DNA from 2 places in the Serratia sp. Res13-Sevr-LER1-36-b genome. Region 2 is predicted to be linked to the other one. Evidence: predicted binding sites of a transcription regulator. Region 2 holds the regulator's gene; the other holds the start of a gene.
What was found. Region 2 encodes LexA, which represses DNA repair genes until DNA is damaged. Its sites were predicted from a motif close to TNCTGTATGTACATACAGNA; they were not measured.

Region 1: a site for LexA is predicted at 4,661-4,680, ahead of uvrB (excinuclease ABC subunit UvrB). Genes of this name have one in related genera too.

Annotation. Positions count from the first base shown of each region.
Region 1 is NZ_JADACK010000037.1:115,537-123,455, reverse strand. Features, by position in the region: gene bioB (biotin synthase BioB) at 1-389, shown strand, start outside; gene bioF (8-amino-7-oxononanoate synthase) at 389-1,540, shown strand; gene bioC (malonyl-ACP O-methyltransferase BioC) at 1,524-2,291, shown strand; gene bioD (dethiobiotin synthase) at 2,284-2,964, shown strand; gene IMQ33_RS21615 (ABC transporter ATP-binding protein) at 2,991-3,701, opposite strand; gene uvrB (excinuclease ABC subunit UvrB) at 4,764-6,776, shown strand; gene IMQ33_RS21605 (VF530 family DNA-binding protein) at 6,879-7,130, shown strand; gene yvcK (uridine diphosphate-N-acetylglucosamine-binding protein YvcK) at 7,127-7,919, opposite strand, start outside.
Region 2 is NZ_JADACK010000019.1:155,034-162,952, reverse strand. Features, by position in the region: gene plsB (glycerol-3-phosphate 1-O-acyltransferase PlsB) at 1-2,156, opposite strand, end outside; gene IMQ33_RS14055 (diacylglycerol kinase) at 2,479-2,847, shown strand; gene lexA (transcriptional repressor LexA) at 2,971-3,579, shown strand; gene dinF (MATE family efflux transporter DinF) at 3,691-5,031, shown strand; gene IMQ33_RS14040 (CsbD family protein) at 5,338-5,547, shown strand; gene zur (zinc uptake transcriptional repressor Zur) at 5,663-6,172, opposite strand; gene IMQ33_RS14030 (sugar O-acetyltransferase) at 6,393-6,965, shown strand; gene dusA (tRNA dihydrouridine(20/20a) synthase DusA) at 7,119-7,919, shown strand, end outside.

The sequences.
Region 1 (7,919 bases), on a different contig from region 2:
AGAGCGTGCCGATCAATATGCTGGTGAAGGTGAAAGGTACGCCATTGGCCGATAATGACGACGTCGATCCGTTCGACTTTATCCGCACCATTGCCATTGCCCGCATCATGATGCCAACGTCCTACGTCCGCCTTTCGGCAGGCCGTGAACAGATGAGCGAGCAGACTCAGGCGATGTGCTTTATGGCCGGAGCCAACTCCATCTTCTATGGCTGCAAGCTGTTAACCACGCCCAACCCGGAAGAGGACAAGGATCTGCAACTGTTCCGCAAGCTGGGCCTGAATCCGCAGCAAACCGCCACCGAACAGGGCGACAATCAGCAACAGCAGGTGCTGACCGAGCAGTTGCTGCACGCCGATACCGCCGAATTCTACAACGCGGCGCTGTAATGAGCTGGCAGCAACGGATCGAACAGGCGCTGGAGGAGCGGCGAGGAGCTGCTGCTTATCGGCAACGTCAAGTGAATCAAGGCGGTAATGGCCGTTATCTGCAGCTTGACGGCCAGCGCTATGTGAATTTTTCCGGCAACGACTATCTGGGCCTGAGCCAACATCCTGAGGTGATCGCCGCCTGGCAGCAGGGGGCACAGCGCTATGGTGTTGGCAGCGGCGGTTCTGGCCACGTCACCGGTTTTTGCCACGCTCATCATGAGCTGGAGCAGCAACTGGCGGAGTGGCTCGGTTACCCGCGTGCGTTGCTGTTTATCTCCGGCTATGCGGCCAATCAGGCATTGTTGGCTGCCCTGATACAGGCCGACGATCGCATTCTGGCGGATAAGCTCAGCCACGCCTCTATATTGGAAGCGGCCACTCACTCACCGGCGCAACTGCGGCGTTTTCGCCATAACCAGCCCCAGGCATTGGCCACCTTGCTGCAAAAAGAGTGTGCAGGCCAACAGTTGGCGATCACCGAAGGGGTGTTCAGCATGGACGGTGATAGCGCACCGCTGGCCGAACTCCATCGGTTGACGCAGCAGGCAGGTGCCTGGCTGATGGTGGATGATGCGCACGGGATTGGTGTTCGTGGCGAGCAAGGGCGCGGCAGTTGCTGGCAGCAAGGTGTACGCCCGGAGGTGTTGGTCGTCACCTTTGGCAAGGCATTCGGCGTCAGCGGTGCGGCGATCCTCTGCGATGAACCGTTGGCTGAGTATCTGCTGCAATTCGCCCGTCATCTGATTTACAGCACCGCGATGCCGCCCGCTCAAGCCTGTGCCTTGCAAGCGGCCTTAAGCTGTATTCAGCAAGGGGATGAATTACGTAGTCGGCTGCAAAAACACATTCAGCATTTTCGTGCCGGAGTGGCGGGTCTGCCGTTAACGCTAACCGCGTCGGATACCGCTATCCAACCGTTGTTGGTGGGGGATAACCAACAGGCGCTGGATTTGGCGCAGCGCCTGCGAGAGCAGGGGTTGTGGGTCAGCGCCATCCGTCCACCGACGGTACCACCGGGGGGCGCGCGGTTACGCATTACGCTCACTGCGGCACACCAGCCACAGGATATCGATCGCTTGCTGGAGGTATTGCATGACGTCTGCCATTGATACGGTGAACAAGCAGGCGGTGGCGGCGGCCTTCAGCCGGGCAGCGGCGAGCTACGATACCGCAGCGGTGCTGCAACGGGAGGTTGGTGAACGCTTACTGGGGATGGGGCTGTCTCATCCAGGCCAACAGGTATTGGATGCCGGTTGCGGCACGGGCTATTTCAGCCGTCGTTGGCGCGAGCTGGGCAAGCAGGTCAGCGCGCTGGATCTGGCTCCGGGCATGCTGGCTTTTGCCCGCCAGCAGCAAGCGGCGGATCGCTATCTGCTGGGGGATATCGAGCACATCCCTTTGCCGACCGCCTCGGTGGATATCTGTTTTAGCAGCCTGGTGGTGCAGTGGTGCAGCGACCTGCCTCTTGCGTTGGCAGAGTTGTATCGGGTGACGCGGCCCGGCGGACTGATCCTGTTTTCTACTTTGGCTGAAGGGGCTTTACACGAGTTAGGCGACGCTTGGCAGCAAGTCGATGGTGAGCGTCATGTTAATGACTTCCTGCCGCCAGCTCACATCGCCGCCGCCTGTCATCCCTACCGGCACCAGCTTACGGCAGATTGGCAAACGCTTAATTATCCCGACGTGATGACGCTGATGCGATCGCTAAAGGGCATCGGTGCGACTCACCTGCATCAAGGGCGCGAGGCTGGCCTGCTTTCACGCCAAAGGCTTGCCGCGTTGCAGGCTGCTTATCCTTGCCGGGACGGGCAGTTTCCTCTCAGTTATCATCTGGCTTATGGAGTGATTTATCGTGATTAAGCGCTGGTTCGTCACCGGAACCGACACCGAAGTGGGCAAAACCGTGGCCAGCAGTGCCTTGCTACAGGCCGCCCGCGCGGCAGGATGGCGCTGTGCTGGTTATAAACCGGTAGCGTCAGGCAGTGAGATGACCGATGAAGGGTTACGTAACAGCGATGCGTTGGCACTGCAGAGAAACAGCAGCGTAGCGCTGGATTACGCCGTAGTGAACCCTTACACCTTTGCAGAACCGACCTCGCCGCATATCGTCAGCCAGGCCGAAGGGCGGCCCATCTCGCTAACACGGCTTTCTACCGGTTTACGTCATCTTGAGCAACGTGCAGACTGGCTTTTAGTCGAGGGCGCAGGCGGGTGGTTTACGCCGCTTTCTGAGCATGAAACCTTTGCCGACTGGGTGCAGCAGGAGCAACTGCCGGTGATCCTGGTGGTGGGCATCAAGCTGGGCTGCATCAATCATGCTCTATTGACTGCGCTGGCGATCCAACAGTCAGGTCTGACCCTGGCAGGCTGGATCGCCAATGACGTCACTCCGCCGGGAAAACGACATCAAGAGTACCTTGCCACTCTTTGCCGCCTATTGCCCGCGCCCCTGTTGGGCAAGATCCCACATTTACCGCAGGTAGAGCAGCAGGCATTGGGACAGTATCTCGATTTAACCAGGTTGAACCCTTAACCTGATGGCCCACGGAGGGGCCAGAATCAGTCCGTCAGATAGGCATCAATCAGCCCCTCATCCAACTGCCCCAGCGTGCCATTGGCCACGTTACGGCCTTTATCCATCAGACAGAAGCGGTCAGCCAGATGGCGGGCAAAGGGGAGTTGGTGCTCAACCAGCAAAATGGTCATGCCCAGCTCCTGATTCAGCTTACGGAGCACCAGGCCGATCTCCGTCGCCAGGGAAGGTGACATACCGGCGGTGGGTTCATCCAGGATCAGCAGTTCCGGTTCCAGCATCAGAGCGCGGCCTAAGGCCAACTGCTGTTGCTCACTTTGGCACAGGTCGCCCGCACGGCGCATACGCATCGCCTGCAGCCGGGGGAACAGATTGTAAATGAGGGGGGGCATACGGCGAACCTTGCCACGCCCGGCCAGCAAGGCCACCTGCAGGTTCTCTTCTACGCTCAGTTGGGAAAAAATTTGGCGCCCTTGTGGCACGTAACCAATGCCCAGTAATGCCCGGTTTTCTACCGGCTGTGGCAACAGGTTTTGCGGTGGCTCATCCGCCAACTGCCAGGTCATACTGCCGCTGACGATCGGCAGGTGTCCCATGATGCAATTGATCAGCGTAGTTTTGCCCACCCCATTACGGCCAAGCAACAGGGTGCATTGCCCACGAGGCAACTCAAGGCTGACATCCCATAGCGTATGCTGTTGCCCATAATATTGGTTAACCGCCCGTAAGCTTAACATTTGGCATCTCCTCCAAGACCGATATTCACGTATGGATAACGTTGTCCGCAGCAAGCGGTGTCTCTCCCGGGTGTGGCAAATGCTGTGCTGATTACCCTAATCGCGGCTCAGGCTAAAAAATTGGAAAATGGCGGCTACCGGTCGTTTGGCGGCTCTAGGGGGGCTTTTTGGTATGCAATGAACTTTTTCGCCGAAGATAACCGAGCTGGCTCCGGCCGGTTTTAGCCAGAATGTGCCGGTTCTTCTGCAAGTAACGCCCCGAAACAGGAAATGCAATTCCCAGGCCATCACGCGTTGCGCAACAAAAAAGGCGGTTTGTTATTGCTTTGTTAACTGATTTTGTCCAGTGCTCAGAGGGCTCTGCCAAGGCCAGAAGGTTAACCTGGGCGTTTTTTGCACCGTTACCGTGCGGCATGGCAAGCTGTTGGTGCAAGCCCTAAAGGTTGTTGCCGCAACTTGCAACCCCTGGCAAGCGAAATAGGTAAAAGAAGAATTTTGTTATCACGGCTTTTAGCATTAATCGGCATAACCAAAGCGATAATATTGTCAAAAAATAACTAAAAAACCGGCTCCGTTGACGTTTCATCGGGAAAAGCGTTCTTTCCGCAACTCCCGCCCCCCGTGGGGTAGTGAGAGTTATCCACTATTCCTGTGGATAACCTTGTGCATTATACTTAGAAAAGCGGTGTGAACAGAGAGCGGGCGCGGGTTGTGTGCAGGTTGTCCGCATTCTCGTCTTTTTATTAAATATATTTAATATCAATAAGTTAATTAAAATCAAGCCAGCGGATACCGTTAACGTACCGATGGGCGATTTTTTAGCGTATTGACGGCCAAAAGTTAATTCGTGACGCAATCTGGGGATAACAGGGTGATTGACAATAAAAATGTCATGGTATTGTCACCTTGCCGGTGCGTTCGCGCCCCGTTAACGGACGCAATAGCGTAAATCCGCTTGAAGCTGGTTTTATATCCAGTATCATGGGCACTGGCGGAAATCTTCCGGTCTTTCCATAATTAGGCCGCTACCGTCTGGCCGCAAACCTGAAAGATGATGGGGATATGAGCAAACATTTCAAACTGCATTCCGAATTCAAACCGGCCGGCGATCAGCCGCAAGCCATCCAAAAGCTGGAAGAGGGCCTGGAAGACGGCCTGGCGCACCAAACGCTGCTGGGCGTGACCGGCTCGGGTAAAACCTTTACCATCGCCAATGTGATCGCCGATCTCAACCGGCCCACCATGGTGCTGGCGCCCAACAAGACCCTGGCGGCGCAGCTGTATGGCGAGATGAAAGAGTTCTTTCCCGAGAATGCGGTGGAATATTTTGTCTCCTACTACGATTACTACCAGCCAGAAGCCTATGTGCCTAGCTCCGATACCTTTATCGAGAAAGACGCCTCGGTCAACGAACATATCGAGCAGATGCGCCTGTCGGCCACCAAAGCGTTGCTGGAGCGGCGTGACGTAGTGGTGGTGGCTTCGGTTTCCGCGATCTACGGCCTGGGCGATCCGGATTTGTACCTGAAAATGATGCTGCACCTGACCAAGGGCATGATCATCGATCAGCGTTCGATCCTGCGCCGTCTGGCCGAGCTGCAATATACCCGCAACGATCAGGCTTTCCAACGCGCCACCTTCCGCGTGCGTGGCGAAGTGATCGACATTTTCCCGGCAGAATCGGACGAGTTGGCGCTGCGCGTTGAGCTGTTCGACGAAGAGGTCGAACGCCTGTCGCTGTTCGATCCGCTAACCGGCCAGATTGAGCAGGTGGTGCCACGCTTTACCATCTACCCCAAATCTCACTACGTTACCCCGCGTGAACGTATCGTGCAGGCGATGGAAGAGATCAAGGTAGAACTGGCCCAGCGGCGTAAAGTGCTGCTGGAAAACAACAAGCTGTTGGAAGAACAGCGTTTGACGCAGCGTACCCAGTTCGATCTGGAAATGATGAACGAGCTGGGTTACTGCTCCGGTATCGAAAACTACTCGCGCTATCTTTCCGGGCGCGGTGAGGGCGAGCCACCGCCAACCCTGTTCGACTACCTGCCCGCAGACGGATTGCTGGTAGTGGATGAATCCCACGTCACCATCCCGCAGATCGGCGGTATGTTCAAAGGCGACCGCTCGCGTAAAGAGACGCTGGTGGAGTACGGCTTCCGTTTGCCTTCGGCGCTGGATAACCGGCCGATGCGTTTTGAAGAGTTTGCCGCTGCGGCACCGCAAACTATCTACGTGTCCGCCACGCCGGGCAAATATGAGCTGGAGAAATCCGGCGGCGATATTATCGATCAGGTGGTGCGCCCAACCGGCCTGCTGGATCCGATCGTCGAAGTGCGCCCGGTGACCACTCAGGTGGACGATCTGCTTTCTGAGATCCGCAAGCGCGTGGCCATCAACGAGCGCGTACTGGTCACCACGTTGACCAAGCGTATGGCAGAAGACCTGACGGAATACCTGGAAGAGCACGGGGAGCGGGTGCGTTACCTGCACTCGGACATCGATACGGTAGAACGTGTCGAAATCATCCGTGATTTGCGCCTGGGCGAGTTTGACGTGCTGGTGGGAATCAACCTGTTAAGGGAAGGCCTGGACATGCCAGAGGTATCGCTGGTGGCGATCCTGGACGCGGACAAGGAAGGGTTCCTGCGTTCTGAGCGCTCACTGATCCAGACCATTGGCCGAGCGGCGCGTAACCTCAACGGTAAAGCGATCCTGTATGGTGACAGGATCACCGATTCAATGGCCAAGGCAATCGGCGAAACCGAACGCCGCCGCGCCAAGCAGCAGGCGCATAACGAAGCCAACGGTATCGTACCTCAGGGCCTGAACAAGAAGGTTTCGGATATTCTGCAACTTGGGCAACCAAGCAGCCGTGGCAAGCACAAAGGGAAGGGCAAAGCGGCAGAGAGCGCGGCGCAATACAAACTGCTCACCCCCAAAGCGCTGGAGCAAAAAATCCAGGAATTGGAGGCACAGATGTATTCCCATGCGCAGAATCTGGAGTTCGAACAGGCCGCTGCGGTGCGTGATGAAATCCACCAACTGCGCGAGCAGTTTATCGCGCTATCATAGTGAACCCAAGGGGCGTGGTATGCGCGCCCCGGTAAATTTTCTTGCCGTACGCCCGTTTGCTGATTAAGGTGTGCGCCCCAAGTATTGAGACGAGTAGCCGCCATGACCGCAACCCCATCCCCATCCAAAGACCCGTTACACGGTATTACGCTGGAGCAACTGCTGAACAAGCTGGTAGCCCAATATGGCTGGAACGGGCTGGCAGAGCGTATTCGCATCAACTGCTTCAGCAGCGATCCGAGCATCAAATCCAGCCTCAAGTTCTTGCGCCGCACCCCGTGGGCACGCAAGCAGGTGGAAGATCTCTACATCGACAGCGTTAGCGATAATCCTTGGCTCCGTGGCCAAGATTAATCGCGGCTAGCTAGCTGCACCAACGCGGTATCCAGCGCCTGGCGTAATAGCAGGCGATCGTGGCGATACGGGATATCGCTGGCTTCCAGCGGTTGTTGCACCACAATGCGATCCTGCATGGCGCTGGTATCCACCGCCGGGCCAACGATCACTGCGTCAATCATTTTACGGCCGATCTTCTCTTCCATCAGCGCCAGTTTGTCTTGCAGCGTCAGTGCGGCTGCCGCGACGCTCAGTTCGCGGCCCAGATTACCGATATACACCATATTGGCGCTGCTGCGTCGCAGAGCCTGAGTCAGATCCTCAAGCAGCAACAGTGGCATCAGGCTGGTAAGAAAACTGCCTGGCCCGATCAGGATCAGATCGGCCTGCGCGATCGCCTCAACCGCTTCACGGGTGGCGTGTACCGGCGGCGAGAGCATCAGCTCTTGTGGCATGATCCTTAGCTGATCGATATTCACTTCGCCGTAGACCTGGTGCCCCTCATGATCGTGGGCCATCAGATCGACCGGCTGTTCCGACATCGGGATCAGCGCCGCGTCGATCTTCAGCAGACTACGCACCAGATTGATCGCCTCCAGCGGGCGCACGCTCAGATGATCCAAGGCTTTCAGCATCAGATTCCCCAGGTTATGCCCCGCCAGCTCCCCGTTGCCGCTAAAACGGTATTCAAACATCGCTGAGGCGACGCTAGGCTCGGTAATCAGCTGATTGAGGCAATTACGGGTGTCACCCCAGGCAATGCCGCCTTCAGAACGGCGGATGCGGCCGGTAGAACCGCCGTTATCG
Region 2 (7,919 bases):
TTGGCGCTGAGGATCGACATGGTGATGGCATAGCGTTGCAAGGTTTCACGCACGCCAGCGGCCAACAGCTGCAACGGACGGATGCGCGCAGGGTTCAGCACCAGCTCATCGCCTTTGCTACAAATCAGCTGCTGACGTATCAACTCTTCGATCAGCGGTTGCAGCACTTCGGCTAGCTGTTCTTTGTCGTAACGCAGGAACAGCTCGGCCTTCAGCATCGGATAGATCAGGCTGACCTGACGCAGCAGCTCAACGCGCGACACGCGTCGGTGATGCATCACGATAGACGCGATCAGTGAAGGCAGTACCAACATATGATGGATATTGTTGCGATAGTACGTCATCAGTACCGCCTGCTCGCGCGGCAGAATGATGATGTCACCGATGTTGTCCTTCTCCACTTCAAACTTGTTCATGTTTAAAGCGTGATCCAGCAACTGGTCTGGCGTTTGTGTTGGTACGGTGGCGTCCGGTGCATAAGGCACGTTACGCATTAACTGTAAGTAGCATTCCAGCTGCTCAAGCAACTGCTCACGGGTCAGCGAACGTTGGCGTGAGGCCAGCAGCGCGGTAGAACACAGGTTCATGGCGTTGGCGGCGGCAGCGTTGTTGATACGCACCATGATCTGAGCCGCCAGATCGTTGACCGCAGGCGTCAGCCAGCTTGGGCGCTGTGCTTCGATCGGGTCGATAGATTCACGCCAATGCGGGACGTTTTGGTTCAGGTAGGTAGTCAACGGCAGCGGTTCGCCAAAGTTCACGTAGCCCTGGCCGAGGTTGCGTAGCTTGCGCAAGCCGCGCACCATTTGCAGCAGGCTCTCTTTCTCTTTGGTCGCACCACGCAGCTCTTTGGCGTAAGTACCTACTTCCATCACGTGCTCGTAACCGATATAAATCGGCACCAGGGTGATCGGACGGGTACCGCCGCGCAGCATGGCCTGAATGGTCATCGACAGGGTGCCGGTTTTCGGTTCCAGCAGGCGGCCGGTACGGGAACGACCACCTTCAACAAAGTATTCTACCGAGTAACCACGGGTGAACAGCTCACCGAGGTATTCACGAAACACGGTGGAATAGAGTTTGTTGCCCTTGAAAGTGCGGCGGATAAAGAACGCGCCCAGGCGGCGGAATATCGGCCCGGCAGGCCAGAAGTTCAGGTTAATACCCGCTGCGATATGCGGTGGCACCAGCCCTTGATGGTAGAGCACATAGGACAACAGCAGATAGTCCATATGGCTGCGGTGACACGGCACATAGACGATCTCGTGGCCATCCTGCGCCAACTGACGCACACGCTCGGCGTTGGTGACGTTGATACCCTGATACAGCCGGTTCCAGGTCCAGCTCAATACGCGGTCGGACAGGCGCACCGTTTCATAGGAGAAATCGGCGGCAATCTCTTCCATCAGCGCAATTGCGTTCTGCTGGGCCTTTTCGTGGGAGATCTTTTTGCTGCGCGCTTCGTCTTCGATCGCTTTTTCAATCGCCTTGGAGGACAGCAGCTTTTTGAACAGATCCTGACGGGCAGGCAGGCTTGGCCCAACGGCGGCAAGGCGCTGACGAGCGAAGTGCATGCGGGCGACACGGGCCAGTTTTTGCGCGATGGTCTTATCGGTGCCGTGCTCGGTCGCCATCCGGCGTAGGGACACGGTGTTGGAGAAACGGACAAAGCTGTCGCGCCCCAGCCACAGTACGGCGAAGAACTTCTGTACGCCGTTCAGCAGGCGCAGGTGCGGCGTGCCGTGGCCTTCGCGCCCTGGGGAGCGGCCAAACATCACCGAAACCGGCAACATCTGAATATCGAGATCCGGGTTGCTGCGGTGCAGATCCAGATAATCGTGGAACAGTTTTACCGATTCTTCTTTGGGGGTGTAATAGCGGAATACGCGTGGGCCATCGTGGATAAACACGTAGCTTGGCAGCACGGTGCCATCGATTTCCAACGGGTTAAGGGGATCGGGCAGATCTTGCGCCAGACACTGGGTGCGCAAGGTGAGTAAATCCGCCTTGGAATTATAAGGTAAAACATACAAAATCGGTCGTGAGGGATCCAACCCTAACTCCGTGACCGGATCTGAAGGGATAACCTTACTTCTTACCAACATTTTTAGTGGTAAGTTCAATATCTTATAATAGATTTTACGCCAACCTGACATGACAACGTGAAGCCTCTTGTTAGCAATTCGCCGCAAGCATACCAGAAACCGGGTAGCAGATCTGTGGCGTTGGGAAATCCACGGCCGTTCACGGCAATGGAAGTACATAGTTGAATTATACCTGATGGATATCAAATTGGCCGCTCTAGCGCATTCATGCGCTCGCGGCATTGGTATGACATAGCTAGGTGATTAAGGTATTCCAACCTTGCTGTATACTGCGCTGCGATAAAAATGTGATTGGACTGGCAAATCTGTCTGGAACGTTGCAGCTGCAACACGACGGGTACATGATCCATCTTGGAGAAAGGCGTTCTTAACTATGGCAAATCAAGCAACTGGCCTGACGCGTATCATTAAAGCTGCGGGCTATTCCTATAAAGGTTTAACCGCTGCCTGGCAGAACGAAGCCGCATTCCGCCAGGAACTGGTGGCGACGGTAGTCGCTATCATTGTGGCGGTTTGGCTGGACGTGGGGGCGATAGCGCGCATCTTGTTGATCGGCTCGGTGCTGCTGGTGATGATTGTCGAAATCCTCAACAGCGCGATTGAGGCCGTTGTCGATCGCGTGGGTACGGAATATCACGAGCTTTCCGGGCGGGCCAAAGATATGGGCTCGGCGGCGGTATCGCTGGCAATCATTCTGGCGCTGTTCGTTTGGGTTTCGGTACTTTGGCAGCATTTGGCGTGAAAACCGGCAGGCATCGTTGCGATCCCGCTCGCTACCTGCTGATTTTTATTTATTCTTCGGTTCCCAATCCAGACTTAGCTGTATATACTCACAGCAAGACTGTATAAACAAACAGGGGGCGGAATGAAAGCACTAACTACCAGACAGCAAGAGGTCTACGACCTGATTCGCGATCATATTTCGCAAACGGGCATGCCACCGACGCGTGCCGAGATCGCAATGCGCCTGGGGTTCCGCTCACCAAATGCTGCAGAAGAGCACTTGAAGGCGCTGGCTCGCAAAGGCGTTATCGAGATCATCTCCGGTGCATCACGCGGTATCCGCTTGCTGATGGAAGATGAAGAGGGGTTACCTCTGGTGGGCCGTGTGGCTGCCGGTGAACCTCTGTTGGCTCAGCAGCACATTGAAGGGCACTATAAGGTGGATCCTTCACTGTTCAAGCCTAATGCCGATTTCCTGCTGCGCGTTAGCGGCATGTCGATGCGAGATATCGGCATCCTGGATGGCGATCTGCTGGCAGTGCATAAGACTCAAGACGTACGCAACGGCCAGGTTGTCGTCGCCCGTATTGAAGACGAGGTCACGGTCAAGCGCCTGAAGAAACACGGTAACGTCGTCGAACTGCTGCCAGAAAACAGTGAATTCCAACCGATCGTGGTCGATCTGCGCCAGCAGAACTTCACCATCGAAGGCCTGGCGGTGGGTGTGATCCGCAACGGTGACTGGATCTAACCGCTTTACCTCGTATTACAGCCCTTTAAAACGGCAAACTTCGCCCCATCTCTGGGGCGATGTCATTTCTAAGCTACGCTAAAATCCATGCTTTTACGGGAACATATCGCCATGCGCCTGCTTTCTGCCTTCACCAGCAACACCGACAAAGCTCTGTGGCGTCTGGCGTTGCCGATGATCTTCTCCAATATTACCGTGCCCTTGCTTGGCCTGGTGGATACCGCCGTTATCGGCCATCTCGATAGCCCTAGCTACCTTGGCGGGGTCGCGGTGGGGTCAATGGCCACCAGCTTCCTGTTTATGTTGTTGCTGTTCCTGCGTATGAGCACCACCGGGCTGACTGCGCAGGCGCTGGGGGCGCAAGATCCCTACCGGCTGGCTCGCGCCTTTATGCAGCCGTTATTGTTGGCGCTGGTGGCCGGGCTGGCGATTGTGCTGTTGCGAGCCCCATTGATCACCTTGGCGCTGAACATTGTGGGGGGCGATCGGGAAGTATTGGTACAGGCCAGGCTATTTTTGGAGATCCGCTGGCTGAGCGCTCCGGCGGCGTTGGCCAATATGGTGCTGCTCGGCTGGTTGCTGGGAGTTCAGTACGTGCGGGCGCCGGTGATCTTGCTGATCGTCGGTAACCTGCTGAACATCGTGCTGGATATCTGGCTGGTGATGGGGTTGGGTTGGAACGTGCAGGGGGCCGCGGCTGCCACGGTGATTGCGGAGTACTCCACGCTGCTGCTAGGTTTGTGGTTAGCATGGCGGGTACTACGCATGCGGGGGATTTCGCTGGCGATGCTGCGTACCGCCTGGCGTGGGGATCTGCGCCGCCTGCTGGCACTTAACCGCGACATTATGCTGCGCTCGTTATTACTGCAACTGTGTTTCGCCTCGTTAACCATTCTGGGAGCCCGCATGGGCGGAGAAGTGGTGGCGGTGAATGCGGTGCTGATGAATTTACTGACCTTTACCGCCTACGCGCTGGATGGTTTTGCCTACGCGGTGGAAGCCCATTCCGGCCACGCCTATGGTGCGCGGGACGGGCGGCAACTGCATAACGTATGGCGTGCAGCCTGTCGGCAGGCTTGCCTGGTTGCCTGTGGTTTTGCCGTTATTTATCTGTTTGCCGGGCAGCAGATCGTGGCGGGCTTAACCTCGCTGCCGGAATTGCGTGCGCTGGCAAATCATTATCTGCCTTGGCAAGTAGTGCTGCCCCTGGTGGGGGTTTGGTGCTACCTGCTGGATGGCATGTTTATCGGCGCCACCCGTGGAGCAGAAATGCGTAACAGCATGGCGGTAGCCGCAGTGGGCTACGGGCTGACGTTGTTCACCCTGCCGGTATTAGGCAACCACGGTTTATGGCTGGCTCTGGCGGTATTCCTGGCACTGCGCGGGGCTGCTTTGGGCTGGGTTTGGCACCGTCATAGCGTGCAAGGCACCTGGTTTTCATCCCCTAACTAGCGATACATAGGCCAGACTAGTTGATGATTCTGGATGGGTATTCACATTTAGTTACATGTGTCGGGGGCTGTTATGCTTCGCTTGCTTACTGTTTTAATGGCGTTTTTTGCTATTAAGACTTTTCCTAACCCTATTTCATGCTGCTTTTCGAGCGCTTTTCGTGATGGGTGACTATAGTTAATCACGTGGCTGGCGAATTAAGCCCGCGCTTAATTGGCAACGGACGCATTAGATAACCTTAAATTTGACTCAGTTAAGTCCAGCCAGATTTATCTAAAACTGACAACCAAGAGTAACGGAGAGATTATGAACAAAGATCAAGCCGACGGTAACTGGAAGCAGTTTAAAGGTAAAGTGAAGGAAAAATGGGGCAAGCTGACCGATGACGATATCACCGTGATCGAAGGGAAACGCGAACAGCTGGTCGGTAAAATCCAGGAACGCTATGGCTACCAGAAAGAGGCAGCCGAAAAAGAAGTCAAAGCCTGGGAAGAACACAGCAAGTATCGTTGGTAGCGCGATGAGCCGCTGAGTATTGCGGCGCTACGACACCATCCGGCCTGGCAGATTTCCCCCCTGCCACGGCCACGGGAACAAGGATGTACCCGCTCCCTCCTGCAATCTAATCCGCTTATTTTTTCTTTACCACAATGCTGTGGTCATGATCGCAATCGTGTTGGTTCTCACAATTTTCTACCACCACACAGCCAGAACACAGACCGTGGGCTTCCACTACGCTGTGCCGCAGCACAAACCCTGATTCTTGAGCCAGTTTCTGCAAGGTTTCTTCCACCCCTTCGGTAGTACGCTCCGTGACCTGTCCGCAGCGATCGCAGATAAACAGGGCAGAGGTATGCATAGGTTGTTCGAAGTGGTGGCACAGTACATAGCTGTTTGCCGATTCAACGCGGTGGATAAACCCCTGTTCCAGCAAGAAATCCAGTGCACGATAGACCGTAGGTGGCTTGGCCTGCGGTTCTGCCACACGCAGTAAATCCAGCAAATCGTAAGCGCTGATGGCGCCGGGTTGCTCAGCCATCAGGCGTAACACTTCCAGCCGTTGCGGGGTCAGTCGCACGTTGCGTTGCTGACAGAGTTGTTCAGCCTGCGCGAGCAGCTTTTCCTGGTTGGTTGAGTTCATGGCAATTATCCGGCTATGCAAAGAAGCCGATTTTATCATGTTTCAACGCAATCGCCGAGGGTTGCCCCGCTTTCCCTGGATAACGCGGCTAATAGGGCGATTTTCCGCAGCAAGACTAGGCAGAATGAGATGCAGGTCACGGTTTGCCGCTTTATGTCATAGGTTCCACTCGGGCACGGCGGTATAACCCATATGGAGCCAAACCTTTCAGGAGCCTGGGATGTCAGAAAGAGAGAAATTGCTGCGCGGCGAGGTATATAACAGTCGTGATGATGAGCTGATTGCCATGTACCATCGGGCGCGGAGCCTGACTAAACAGCTCACAGCATTGGATTCACATCAGTCTGAAGAGAAACAGCGTCTGTTGCGTGAGCTGCTTGCGGCCTGGGGGGATGACAGCTGGATTGAATTACCGTTCTGGTGCGACTACGGGCAGCATATCAGCATTGGCAGGAACTGTTTTATCAACGTCAATGCGGTGTTTCTTGACTGCAACACCATCACCATTGGCGATAACACGCTGATTGGCCCGAACGTGCAAATCTACACGCCAAGCCACCCTCTCAAGGCCAGTGAGCGGTTTACCGGCAATGCCGATTTTCCGTTCCATACCTCAGCCAGGCCGGTGGTGATTGGCAGTAACGTCTGGATTGGCGGCAACGTAGTGATCCTGCCTGGAGTCACCATTGGTGATGGCACCACCATCGGCGCGGGCAGCGTGGTGACCGAGGATATTCCGGCTAACGTGTTGGCGCTTGGGCAGCCGTGCCGCGTGATCCGACAATTGGAATAAGGTCGTGTGAAAACGTTATCGCTCTGAGATCCTAATCAGGATGAACGACGATTTTCCCAAGAGCGTGGATTGTCGTTATAATAGCCGTTTGCGGCATCGGCACAGCGCGTCGGTTGTCGAGTCCCGGACTTATCAGGTAGCCAGTAACTCAGCATGACGAAAGATATTAACAACACCCAATACGCCGCCAATCGTTTCTCCATTGCTCCTATGTTGGACTGGACCGATCGCCATTGCCGTTACTTCCATCGTCTGCTGAGCAAGGAAACGCTGCTGTACACAGAAATGGTGACCACCGGTGCGATCATCCACGGTAAAGGTGACTATCTGGCATACAGCGAGGAAGAACACCCCGTGGCATTGCAGTTAGGGGGGAGCGATCCGGCAGCATTGGCGCACTGCGCCAAACTGGCGGAGCAGCGTGGCTATGACGAGATCAACCTAAACGTCGGTTGTCCGTCAGATCGGGTACAAAACGGCATGTTTGGTGCTTGTCTGATGGGGCAGGCGACCTTGGTGGCCGACTGTATCAAGGCGATGCGCGACGTGGTGTCGATCCCGGTGACGGTTAAAACCCGTATTGGCATCGATGACCAGGACAGCTATGAGTTCCTGTACGATTTTATCTCTACCGTTGCTGGGCGTGGGGAATGCGATATGTTCACCATTCATGCCCGTAAAGCCTGGCTTTCTGGCCTGAGCCCGAAAGAAAACCGCGAAGTCCCTCCGTTGGACTATCCGCGCGTTTATCAGTTGAAACGTGACTTCCCGGCGCTGACCATTGCGATCAACGGCGGCGTGAAAACGCTGGAAGAAGCCCAACAGCATCTGCAACATCTGGACGGTGTGATGATGGGGCGCGAGGCGTACCAGAATCCAGGCATTCTAGCGCGGGTAGACAGCGAGATTTTCGGCCGCCAGAGCGAGGTGATGGACAGCGTGGCGATTATCGAA